2 regions of the Paenibacillus pedocola genome follow, and region 2 is predicted to be linked to the other one. Evidence: a T-box and tRNA genes for the amino acid it is inferred to sense, from the RefSeq annotation. Region 2 holds a T-box; the other holds one or more tRNA genes.
What was found. A T-box is a leader RNA that pairs with one kind of tRNA and senses whether it is charged. The one in region 2 lies ahead of QU597_RS22885 (arginine--tRNA ligase), so its partner is inferred to be a tRNA-Arg.
Positions count from the first base shown of each region.

Region 1: it encodes a tRNA-Arg, which carries the amino acid that the T-box ahead of QU597_RS22885 (arginine--tRNA ligase) is inferred to sense. The anticodon was not compared.

Region 1 covers NZ_CP134223.1:175,705-182,301, reverse strand. Annotated here, with positions in the region: gene gpmI (2,3-bisphosphoglycerate-independent phosphoglycerate mutase) at 1-456, opposite strand, end outside; gene tpiA (triose-phosphate isomerase) at 459-1,214, opposite strand; gene QU597_RS00905 (phosphoglycerate kinase) at 1,243-2,424, opposite strand; gene gap (type I glyceraldehyde-3-phosphate dehydrogenase) at 2,535-3,545, opposite strand; gene QU597_RS00895 (sugar-binding transcriptional regulator) at 3,662-4,714, opposite strand; tRNA gene QU597_RS00890 (tRNA-Arg) at 5,046-5,120, shown strand; gene clpP (ATP-dependent Clp endopeptidase proteolytic subunit ClpP) at 5,313-5,909, shown strand; gene QU597_RS00880 (GDSL-type esterase/lipase family protein) at 6,010-6,597, opposite strand, start outside.
Region 2 covers NZ_CP134223.1:5,169,213-5,175,809, reverse strand. Annotated here, with positions in the region: gene QU597_RS22885 (arginine--tRNA ligase) at 198-2,063, opposite strand; T-box leader at 2,125-2,343, opposite strand; gene QU597_RS22880 (hypothetical protein) at 2,453-2,578, opposite strand; gene QU597_RS22875 (hypothetical protein) at 2,612-2,917, opposite strand; gene QU597_RS22870 (hypothetical protein) at 3,147-3,497, shown strand; gene QU597_RS22865 (DEAD/DEAH box helicase) at 3,611-6,597, opposite strand, start outside.

The DNA of each region.
Region 1 (6,597 bases), 1.5 Mb from region 2:
GTCCATGAAAGCATGGATATACACTTCGTGCATATCTTCTTTCTTAGCCAGATCCAGCATAGCAAACAGGTGATTAATATGACTGTGTACGCCTCCGTCGGAGACCAGTGCATACAGGTGAAGCTTTTTGCCGGTGGACTTAGCGCTTCTTACAGCAGCAACCAGCGTTTCGTTCTCGAAGAATTCCCCGTCACGGATCGACTTATCGATACGGGTCAGATCCTGGTATACGATCCGGCCTGCACCGATGTTAAGGTGACCCACTTCCGAGTTGCCCATTTGTCCTTCAGGCAGACCTACAGCTTCGCCGCAAGCGGTAAGTGTAGTGTTCGGATATTGTTTCAGGTAACGGTCATAGTTGGGCTTATTAGCCTGGGCAACCGCGTTGCCTTCAGCTGTATTCCGCAATCCGAAACCGTCCATGATGATTAATGCTACAGGTCTTGGAGCTGACATCCTTATTTCGCCCCCTCAACGAGTGAAACGAAGGAAGCAGGCTGCAGGCTGGCACCGCCGACAAGAGCGCCGTCGATGTCGCTTTGACTCATGTACTCCGTTACGTTCTCAGGCTTCACACTGCCGCCGTATTGAATGCGTACAGCTTCAGCTGTTGCTTCATCGTACAGGCCTTTTACAAGGGTACGGATGTAAGCAATAACTTCGTTGGCATCCTGGGAAGTAGAGGATTTACCTGTTCCGATAGCCCAGATAGGCTCATAAGCAATAACCACTTGAGCTGCTTGTTCAGCACTCAGACCGGCAAATGCCGCTTCGGTTTGAACTTTGCAAACATCCTTAGTCTGGTCAGCTTCACGCTCTTCGAGCTTTTCGCCGACACATACGATAGGAGTAATGCCGTGGCGGAAAGCCGCATGCATTTTTTTGTTCACAATTTCATCCGTTTCGCCGAAATAAGCACGACGCTCGGAGTGGCCGATGATCACGTAGTCTACACCAAGATCCTTCAGCATTACGCCGCTGATCTCGCCTGTATAAGCGCCGTTATCTTCGAAGTGCAGGTTCTGTGCACCGATTTTGATGCTTGTTCCTTTAACCGCTGCAACCAGAGCAGGCAGGTTAGTAAAAGGAGCGCAGATGACAGTTTCAACGCCTTCTACTTCTGCTTGGCCTTTAATTTCAGCGATGAAACCTTCGGCTTCCGGAACGGTTTTGAACATTTTCCAGTTGCCCGCAATAATAGGTGTTCTGCTCATAATCTTGAATTGCCTCCTTCTTCGCGTCTTACTTGTCGTTCAGTGCCTCTACGCCAGGAAGTGCCTTACCTTCCATGAACTCCAGGGATGCACCGCCGCCTGTGGAGATGTGATCCATTTGGTCAGCCAGGTGGAATTTCTCAGCTGCAGCTGCGGAATCTCCGCCGCCGATCACAGTATAACCCTCAGTTGTTGCGCAAGCCTTCGCTACGGCAATTGTACCTTCAGCAAAGATGTCGATTTCGAACACGCCCATAGGACCGTTCCAGACAACCAGCTTGGAGTTTTTGATAATATCAGCATAGATTTCACGAGTCTTAGGACCGATGTCCAGACCTTCCCAGCCTGCAGGAATTTCAGTTACATCTACAATTTTGGTGTTGGCATCAGCGCCGAACTTGTCAGCAACTACAACGTCAACCGGAAGCACGAAGTTTTTGCCCAATTTTTCAGCTTTCTCAATGAATCCGAGAGCAGCATCAATTTTGTCGTTGTCTACCAGCGAGTTGCCGATTTCATAACCTTGAGCTTTGGTGAATGTATAGGAAAGGCCGCCGCCGATCAGAACATTGTCAGCCAGGTTCAAGAGGTTGTCGATAACGTCGATTTTGTCCTTAACCTTGGAACCGCCGATGATGGCAGTGAAAGGACGCTCAGGGTTCGAAAGAGCTTTGCCCAGTACGGACAATTCTTTCTCCATCAGCAGACCGGATACAGCCGGCAGGAAGTGAGCGATACCTTCAGTCGAAGCATGTGCACGGTGTGCCGCGCCGAATGCATCGTTGACGAACAGGTCAGCCAGTTCTGCGAACTGCTTAGCCAGTTCAGGATCGTTCTTTTCTTCACCCGGATAGAAACGGACATTCTCAAGCACAAGCACATCGCCATTGTTCAGTTCAGCGATTTGCGCTTTCACTGCATCACCCACAGCTTCATCAGCTTTGGCTACCGGTTTGCCGAGCAGCTCGGACAAACGAACAGCAGCACCAGTAAGGCGCATGGAATCAACGAATTGACCCTTCGGACGGCCCATGTGGCTGGCCAGAATGACCTTTGCACCGTTCTCGATCAGGTATTTAATCGTTGGAAGTGTTTCGCGGATACGGGTATCATCAGTGATCTTACCGTCTTCCACTGGCACGTTGAAATCGACGCGTACGAATACGCGTTTGCCTGTTACTTCTACATCACGGACGCTTTTTTTGTTCATGATTAGTTTTCCTCCACACCCAAAATTGGTTCATGATAATCCATTTAGAAAGAGCGGAAACAAGGAAGTTCTGTTTCCGCTCTATAGATGCTGCTTATATTAAAACGATCTTATTGAGCAAGTTTAGCGAATTTTTCCAAAGTGCGAACGAGTTGTGCAGTGTAGGACATTTCATTGTCATACCAAGCAACGGTTTTAACCAGTTGTTTGTCGCCAACAGTCAGAACTTTAGTTTGAGTTGCATCAAACAGGGAACCGAAAGTCATACCCTTGATGTCGGAAGATACGATTTCATCTTCAGTGTAGCCGTAAGTTTCTGGATCGGAAGCTTCTTTCATAGCTGCGTTGATTTCTTCAACAGTAACGCTCTTATCCAGAACAGTTACCAGCTCAGTCAGGGAACCAGTCGCTACAGGCACACGTTGTGCTGCACCGTCAAGTTTACCTTTCAGTTCTGGGATAACCAGACCGATTGCTTTTGCAGCACCGGTAGTGTTAGGGATGATGTTCTCAGCAGCAGCGCGGGCACGTCTGAAGTCGCCTTTTGCGTGTGGAGCATCAAGAGTATTCTGGTCACCTGTGTAAGCGTGGATAGTAGTCATCAGGCCTTCAACGATACCGAACTTGTCGTTCAGGACTTTTGCCATTGGAGCCAGGCAGTTAGTTGTGCAAGATGCGCCGGAGATAACTGTTTCGGAACCATCAAGGATGTCATCGTTTACGTTGTAAACAACAGTTTTCATGTCGCCTGTAGCTGGAGCAGAGATAACTACTTTTTTAGCTCCGCCTTTAAGGTGTTTTTCAGCAGCTTCTTTAGTTGTGAAGAAACCTGTGCACTCCAGAACGATATCTACGCCAAGCTCTCCCCAAGGAAGTTCTTCAGGGTTGCGGTTAGCCAGAACCTTAACGTCTTTGCCGTTCACTTTGAAGAATCCGTCATGAACTTCAACTTCACCTTGGAATTTACCTTGAGTTGTATCATATTTAAGCAAATGAGCAAGCATCTTAGCGTCAGTCAGGTCGTTGATTGCTACCACTTCGATACCTTCTACATTTTGAATACGGCGGAATGCAAGGCGTCCAATACGTCCAAAACCGTTAATACCAACTTTTACACTCATTGAATAGTTCCTCCTAGATTTCGTTTTATTTATTCAAGACAAGCGGTTAAGCTCGTCAAGACAACAATGTTAAGTATAATGCAAAATAACTGCGGGCGCTCCCCATATCTTGGAAGCTATAGAACTTGCTGCAACTGTTTGTCGATTTCTTTGCCGATTTCGACGGCAGCAGCCTCATCTGTAACAAGAATGTCCTCTTGCCCGAATCGCAGCATTGCGTGGATTGCTTTGGCCTTGCGTTTGCCCCCTGCTATACCGACAACAACTTCCGTGCGGATGATATCCTCTAGACGGAGCCCCATCGTAAGCATGGTATGGACCACCTGGCCAGCTTCGTTAAAATAATAGCCGAACGATTCGGCAACCGCGCCTTCTGCCTGGATTTCTGAGACTGTCGTCTCATCCAGCTTGCGGCGGCGGGTCATTTCAATGGCATCGCCGATTCCATGAACAATAATACGCGATCTGCGGATGATTTGCACGATCTCCCCAATGTTCGAGTCATGCCCCAGAGACTGGTAAGCATCCTCACTGAGCAGATCCGGCACATGCAGCAGACGGTAATTCGCCCCGATCCGCTTAGCCATTGTTGAAGCAATCGTATTCGCCTGAATTTCCATGCTCTCTCCAAGTCCTCCGCGTGCAGGGACAACCCATGCATTCTTATAGGAAAGGGATAAGGGCAAGGTCAGCTGATCGGCCATCTCAGCCAAAGTGGAGCCGCCTGTTACGGCAATGGTATCGTCGCTGCGCAGCACTCCGAGAAATGCCTTCGCGCCTGCACGCCCCAGCTCACGCTTCGTGAACGGCGATGTCTCGCAATCACCGGGCACAATTATTACTTTATTAAGACCATACGTTGAGCGAATCTTCTCTTCCAGATCATCCAGGCCAAACAGACTCTTGGCGATCGGCTCCAGCAGGTCAAGCGTTCTGCGACCGGCATCGCTAATGCGCATGCCGACACTCTCGATCTCAATGAGCCCTTGCGATTTCAGAAGATCCGTCTCGGCACGCAGCACACGCTCGGTCATATCCAGCGAGGCAGCCAGCGTTCTGCGCCCAATAATATCGGACAGCATGATCTGATGTAGAATCGTGTAACGTCTCTTAAGGGTTTCCATGAGATCCGGCAGAAGCTGCTTTTGGATTTCCAATAAATTGCGCATGCTTTCACTCCTGCAACTTCGTCTTTCTCTATTCCCTTGTTCGTGGTCTCAAAACGTCCCGGGTTAACTTTTTAAGTCCCACTCATATTCTAACCAAATATTACGCGGAGTGCAAGTCATCCGAGAGTATAATTCTCAACCTCTGTTTATCTTATACATCTAACAAGGCATGGAAAGACCCGAAGGCAGGGCTGAAGGCACAGAAATGCCCGGTCTAGGCCTGTTTCTGGTAGGGCTATACTTTGTCCCTGTATGCCGGCAAAGATATTTTCTGAACAGTGACGCTGATCCATTGCATTTGTACAATAAATGTATTATAATAATTTCTGTTGCGCCCGTGGTCCAATGGATATGACGTAGGCCTCCGAAGCCTGAGATCCAAGTTCGATTCTTGGCGGGCGCGCCATTATTTACTTTTTTGTACATAATTTAGCAGTCGTCATACTGTTAATTAACCAAAGAGCCACTTGATGGCTCTTTTTTTTGAAACTAAGTTTGACTTTCTTTGACTTTTTGTTTGAATTTGTTTATCATGTGGTTAATACGGTAACAGTAAAAATGAACACATCCGAATAGCCAATTCAAGGAGGTTTTCCACGTGAGTTATATCCCTATGGTAGTAGAACAGAGCAATCGCGGCGAGCGCGCTTATGACATCTATTCCCGCCTGCTGAAGGACCGCATCATTTTCCTTGGAACAGAGGTCAATGACGTGGTTGCCAATTCCATCATCGCACAAATGCTATTCCTGGCTGCTGAAGATCCGGATAAGGATATTCACCTGTATGTGAACAGCCCCGGCGGTTCCATCACAGCAGGCATGGCTATATTTGATACAATGCAGTACATTAAACCGGATGTTTCCACTATCTGCGTGGGCATGGCCGCTTCCATGGGAGCTTTCCTGCTGAACGCCGGTGCCAAGGGCAAACGTTTTGCACTGCCAAACAGCGAAATTATGATTCACCAGCCTCTGGGCGGTGCTCAAGGCCAGGCTACGGATATCGAAATCCGTGCCCGCCGCATCCTCAAGCTGCGCGACAAGCTGAACCGCATCCTATCCGAACGTACCGGCCAGCCGCTGGAACGGATCGAGAAGGATACGGACCGCGATTACTTCATGACTGCTGCTGAAGCAGCTGAATATGGTATTGTCGATAAAGTTATCGAGAAGACATTGCCTACAGGCGTATAACAGAAGCAACAGCCAAAAGGCTGCCGGGACCCAAAGCGGTCCCGGCAGCCTTTTTTTGTGCGGTTCTATCGATTGATGCCTATGGATTAAGGAAATCTATTTAATACCCCAAACGGCCATACCCCAGGCCATCCAATTTGTCTGCAATAACCCGGTAGCCTCGCCCATTCGGATGAATATGGTCAATAAACAGCAGGCCGCGCTCGTTGCCGGCAAACTCACTATAGATGGAGGCAAATCCGCAGACCCGGCTGCTGTAGCCTGAAGTATACCGGTTGAATTGCCGGACCCAGTCCGTAGCTTCATCGACTTGCGGATAAGGATTGTAGAGTCCGACAATGCGGATGATATAGGGCCTCGGCATACCTGCCTTGAGCTGTGATAACGTGCCCATGATGTCGCTGATGTTCCGTTTGCAATTGCGCAGCGCTTTCTGGAGCAGTGGTGACAGATCACCAGGGCGGGTGCCTGCCGCCTTAGCGGCCTTGATCAGATCATTGCCACCGATTGATATCGTAATCAGATCAGCATCGCTGACCGCCAGCCGGAAGTTGTAATCCGCTTTAAGACGCTGCTCCAGCCCGTCTGTTGTCAGCCCATTTACGCCTAAATTGGTTAAGCGGATGGGCGTACGCAGGCGCGCCTCCGCCATTCTGCGGTAAACCGGAACAAATCCGTTACCGGGCAG
Region 2 (6,597 bases):
TATTGCACGAAATACAGTAGAAAGCGATTCGTTACTAATTTAGTAGAATTCTGTTGTACAAAGTGCAATCAGGTAACAAATTTTCTGTAATTCCGGACTTGTACGCTATCACAATCACAGCAACTGACCAGAGAACTGCTTCTATTATTCAGCACCTATTGCAGCTTTGGAAAGAGCTGCAATAGGTGCGTGATACATTACATCCGTTCCGGCTTCGGCAGTCCCAGCACCTCCAGTACATCCCCCAGCGTCTGCTGAAATTTGTACGTTAGCCAGAGGCGGAAGGAGACCCGGGCAGGTTCACCTTTCAGGATCGGGCAGGCTGAGTAAAAGTTGTTAAACAGTGAAGCCAGAGTATGTGCATAGTTGCAGATTGAATTCGGCGTCAGCAGAACGCTTGCACTGTAGAGAGTATCCTGCCAGGTGCTGAGATGTCTAAGCAAAGCAAGCTCCGCTTTTTCCAGCAACGGCGGGAATTCCGGGAGAACGTCCGCTTGTTCAACAGGAACTGCAGCTTTGCTGAGCACACTGCCTGCACGCGCATAGGTGTACATCAGGTAAACTCCCGTATTGCCGGAAATCTCTGTGGCCTGCTTGAAATCAAAAACAATCTCTGTTCCCAGATTGAAGCGCAGCAGATAATACCGGATGGCTGCGGTGGCGATGAGCCGGCTGGAGAGGCCGGTTTTATCAGACCGGCTGGTTTCAATGGTATGCTCCATCAGCTGCACCAGCTCGGTGACCTTGATGCCGATACCCTGGCGGCCGGACATGGCGTAAGAGGATTTGCCCTCCGTGGTGTCGATGCCAAGCTCCGCTGCGGAAGCGGGACTGAGTGAAACAACGCCATAGCTCACATGATGCAGCTTCTCAGCCTGCTCCTTGAACCCCAGCACCTCCAGGGCCTGCTTAACCATCGCCTGCGGATATTCCTGTCTGTAGTCAATAACATTGACCACCCGGTCCGCCCCGCCAAAAGGCAGCTGCTCCCCGGTTAAACCCGTCGTCCAAAGCCCGGCATTAAACTCACTGTAGGTGAAATCTTTATCCAAAAGTCCAAACTTCCAGAGATGATAGGCAATATCCTTGGCTGTATAGGTCAAAATTCCGTTCGAGCGCACCAGCACCTTATCTTTGTGATGCTCCTCAGAATCTGTCCCTTCTTCCTCCTCTACAGGCTGTTTCAAAATCCAGCAGCCAGCAAGCTTCCCCTCATGCTCCTGCACAAACACTTCCGTCTGTTCCAGCAGCGCAAAGGCAGATGACCAGAAGCCCTCCTTCAGAATGCTGCTCTCCCAGACGAGCAAATCATAGCGGATGCCGAACCCCTTCATCTCCTCCACATGCTCTTTGACAATCCGCTCCGCAACCAGTTTACCCAGCCAGGCCGTATTGCCGTTCCCTTCTTCCAAAGCATGGAGAATCTCCGTCCGTTTGTGCACAGTCTCAGGATGTAGTGTGTATTCCTTGTTCACACCGGCATAAATATCCCAGCAATAATCACCAAAACGCACATGTTCACCCGCAAGCGGCACATTCAATAGCCCGACCACCGTATCCGCCAGCTGATTGCCGAGATCGTCCACATAATTATGGACCTCTACGTCGTACCCGGTTCTACGCAAAATTCTTACCAGCGCGTCCCCGATACACGAGTTTCTAAGGTGGCCTATATGCATCGATTTATTGGGATTGACAGAGGTGTGTTCGACGATGACCTTTTCCCCTGCAGATGTGGGCAGTTCAAACCTTCGTCCGGCCCATCCACGCCAGTCAATGTACAGATTAATGAACCCCGGTGCCGCGATATCGATTTGTTGAATTAATCCTCCTAAACGTCCTGACTGACTTAACTCAGTTGTTATCAGCTCTGCAATGGCCATAGGGGCTTTGCGCAGTATCTTAGCCAGCTGCATGGCAATGTTGCTGGAGTAGTCGCCGAAATCGGGATTCGCGGGCTGTTCAAGCACAATCGTTATCTGTTCTGCACCGCCAGCGCCGAGGGCTGTAAATACATGACTTACGCTCTTTTCCAAACTTTCTTTGATAAGCTGGCTTAACATGGGTATGACCTCCTGAAATGTTGAATCGTAATGTATGCATAAGAAAAAGCCCTCATCTCAAAAAAGAGACGAAGGCTTATTGCGCTCGCGGTACCACTCTCGTTGCTAAACCGCCGGTTTAGCCACTCATAAGTTAACGGTCTTCAGCCGGGGCTTCCTACTGTCAGTTCAGAAGTCCATCTCCCGGGTGCGCTTCATGGGTTGGTCTGTACCGGTTTCCACTCTCCCGGCTCGCTGAGGACTAGATCCAAAACACTACTATCCCGTTCATCGATTGCATATTGATTTTTTTCAGTATAGCGAATTTTTGGGAGAAAGCAAGGGGCTATCCCTTAATTTTTTCCTTTTTTTGAAAAATATCAGGTCCGGCACCTGGGGGAGGAGAGGTCTTAATCCGAGGCGGGGGCAGCGGTCAGATCTTTAATATCCGTGGAGCCATAAATCAGCAGGGCAATTACGATTACCAGCAGCAGGGCACCGGCAAAATTCTCCCCGTCAAAATCCAAATTTCCCATAAGCTCTTTTGCCCCCTTGATCGTCAACATTTTTTATGAGAGATCGGCTTTTTTCTTTAAGGCGGTCATAATTTCATTTAACGTCAGGCTGCTGTTATCATCGAGAAAGCTGACCAGCTTATCTACATTGCTCTCGCTTAAATGATCCAAGGTTGTATATTTCCCGACCAGGCTCACGAGCAGGGAGGCGTCTCTAAACATCTGAATGGAGTCTACCTTCAGCTTGCCTGTCAAAAGGAGCGCAGCGACCGCAAATTCCAGCCCTTTCGGGCTTTGTGCTTTGGGGTTCGCCGGTTGTTTTTTAACACCCGTTTTCTTTCCTTTTCCAGGAGGGGGCATGGAACTCCCTTCTTCCGTTTACATTCTTTCAGGAAAGCGGAGCTCCCTGAGCATGCTCTCCTTTGAACACCATATGCGTATTTAGAGGTATCGGTGAATGGAGCTGCCGGATGTCCACACCGACAATGCAGCAATCGAATATTAGTATATTGTGCGATTCATTAGAAGCGCCGATAGAGTCAAAGTTTAGATTCATAGAGCGGAGAATGAAAAGGAGGAATGAAGGAGCATGGCTATATTATCCACTGGACCGGTAGAAAATAATCCTGTATCCGGGGTTAGGCCTACCCAGTCTGTAACAGTGAGAATCGTCAACCTGTCTTCGGTGTCCACAGCCGGCCTTTTGATTGAAGGCCACTATCTTAATACATTAAGAAATTTATATGTGAGTGAGGTACTGAGTGTTGCTCCGAATGAAGCGCTGAGCCGGGACTATTTTGCAGATCTGGATGCTTTCGAATTTATGTTCACAACCAACGGGAACGTTGAAACGGAGCTCGGCATTTCAGTCTGGGGCAAACAAGCGGATGGTCAACTCGCAGAGGTCCATCGGGTGGTGGCACACGAGAAATTGGCCTAGTATGAATATGAGCAAGAGGGACTTCCACAGCCAAGCGGCTTTGGAAGTCCCTCTTTTTGGTAAACCATTCTATACCAGCTCAGAGGAAGCATAGTCCCCGAACCAGCGGTCTATCAGATCATGAGAATCTCGCGGATGTCCTGCTCGCTCAATGTGGATAGTGCTTCTTCTCCAGGCTGGATAACTTCGTCAATCAGATTCTTTTTCTTCTGCTGCAGCTCATACATTTTGTCCTCTACCGTGCCTTGAGCAACAAGGCGGATTACCTGGACTACTTTTTTCTGCCCGATCCGGTGGGCACGGTCAGCAGCCTGCTGCTCGACAGCAGGATTCCACCATAGATCATACAGGATCACCGTGTCTGCTCCAGTCAGGTTCAGACCGGTTCCGCCCGCTTTCAGGGATACCAGGAACAGGTCCCGTTCACCTTCATTGAACCTGTTGCACAGTTCAACGCGCTGCGAAGCAGGTGTCTTGCCGTCCAGATAGAAATGCTGGATGCCCTGCAGGGCAAGCTCACGTCCGATCATTCCGAGCATCTCGGTGAATTGGGAGAAAACCAGCATCCGTTTGCCGGAGCTTCGGCATTCCTCAATAATTTCGAGCAGCTGCTCAAACTTGGCGGAGCCCCCGTCATAGCCTTCAACGAAAAGTGCAGGGTGGCAGCAGAGCTGGCGCAGCCGGGTAATCCCGGCCAGAACCTTGATCCGGCCATGGCCGAAGCCTTCGTTATCCAGATGCTTCAGTGCTTCTTTCCTAAGTCTCGCGAGATAAGCAACGTACAGCTTTTTCTGCTCCGGCAGCAGCTCGGAGGCCTGCAGCGATTCGATTTTATCCGGCAGCTCCTTAAGCACGTCGCTTTTCAGGCGGCGCAGCAGAAACGGCCGGGACCGCTTGGCGACTGTTTCCCTGGGCAGGTCATGAAACGCTTTTTTGCCGGGGAACAGCCCGGGGAACACGACGCTGAAAATGGACCAGAGATCCTCCAGCGCATTCTCCACCGGTGTTCCGGTAAGTGCGAAGCGGTAGCGTGCCTGCAATATTTTTACCGCTTGCGCAGTCTGGGTGGCATGGTTCTTGATCATCTGGGCTTCATCCAGAATCAGCGTATGGAAGGAGAGCCGGGCATACAGCTCAATATCCCTCCGCAGCAGCGGGTAAGACGTAATGATCACGTCAGCGCCTGCGGCATTACGCACGGCTTTGCTCCGCTCGTTCAGATTCCCGTCGGCGATGGCCGCCTTAATTCCGGGTGCGAACTTCTTCAGCTCGTTCTGCCAGTTGTAGAGCAGGGAAGCTGGAGCAACGATCAGGGCGGGCTTGCCCCCTTCGCGGATATCTGCCAGCTCCGAGAGCAGAAAGGCGATTGCTTGCAGGGTTTTGCCGAGCCCCATATCATCGGCCAGAATGCCGCCGAAGCGGTAGTGGGCCAGGGTCTTCAGCCACTGGAATCCGAACTGCTGATAATCGCGGAGAATGGGAGCCAGACTGTCCGGCACTGGGAAATCCAGATTCTCGGGGCTTGCCATATTGGCCATCAGCCGGCGGAAGGAGCGTCCGATCGTGACGGCATCTCCATGTTTTGCATCTGGATTCAACTGCAGGCCATGAACTAGAGGCAGGGAGAACTGGGGCTTGTTGAAAGGAACGCTATGTACCCCCAGCTCGTTCATAAACGCTATCACTTCTAAGAATTCTGCACTCTCCAGCGGCAGCAGCGCTCCGTCCGGCAGCCGGTAATATCTGCGCTTTTCCTGCAGCGCTTTGAGGACCAGCACAATTTCACCCTCCGGTATTCCCTGCATCCCGAATTTGAACTCCAGCCAATCGGTCTTTTCGTTCCAGGTCAAAACCGCCTTAGGCGTGAAGGTATCGGCAGCAATTCGGCCTTTGACGGCAGTGGTGGCATACACCTGAAGCAGCGGCTCCAGCAGCGGAATCGTGTGGTAGAGGAAATCATATTCTCCCTCTTCATCGTTCATGATATAGCCGCCCTCCGTCCGGGCAAAAGACTCATGCTCCATCAGCTCGAGAATCCGCCGTTCGGCCTCCCCGTCACGCACCAGAATGACCTCGCTGCCCCGATCACGGCTCTGTTCATCAAGCGGATTAATCACAATGCCGCCGTATTGAAATTCAAGGCCGGCCAGCAGCCGGTCTCTGACCCGGTCCAGATAGAGTCTGGCCTGCAGCTGTGTCTGGACAATGCGGTCCGCAATTGCTTCGGCAATATGCACGTGCCCCAGCTTTTTTAGACCGGGAATGACTTTGTCCATAAAAGGCTCCATCTGCTCCGGGGCAATCGCGATTCCGTCTTTGCGGGCGGCTGCCAGCATCCGCTTCAGCTCGGCGAGCCTGCGGCATTCCTCAGCCGGCAGCTTCAGCAGCCTGCCTTCGGACAGCACCAGCCCGTAATCCTCCAGCACCATAATCTGCGCCATCCCCTGAATATCCAGCCGGTAGCCGTCCTCAGATGCCTGGTCGAACTGGAAGCTTAGCGGCGGCGCCTCCGTGGAAATCTGCAGTCTTTCCATGGACAGGTTGCCTTGCTGGAAATAGGCAGAGGGGGCAGCGGTCAGCGCCGGAAGCACAGATTCCCAGAAGTAAGGCGGAACCGCCAGCAGTCGTTCCCCGCCGATTCCTCCGGAGAGTGCTGCATAGGGATTGACGGCTGCACGGTAGATCTGTTCATTCTGAAAAATCTCAATCAGCTTCAGCAGCACTGTATTGTCTTCTGTATTGAACGAGTGCAGGGCGGGATCGTAGATGAAATGCCTGGAGAACTCAAACGGCTCGCCGCGTTGAAGCCGGTCCAGGAACATTCTGATTTTTTGCACAATATAGAGGCGTTTTGGCCCGATTCTGAGTTCAATGCCGAGCATAGGTGCGCCATAGCTGAGTGAAACCGGCTTGCAGATGAACTCTACCTGCAGCGGTGTTCTAAGATCGATATAGGTCCCCGTCCCGCTTGGGCGCGGACGGCTGCTGCCCTCGAACACGCCCAGCATGCTGTTTACGAGCTGGCGGTCACCGGAGCGCTCCGCCGAGCCGGCGCCCGGATAGCGGGGTGGAATAACACCGGCCGTTTCCGGCAAATCTC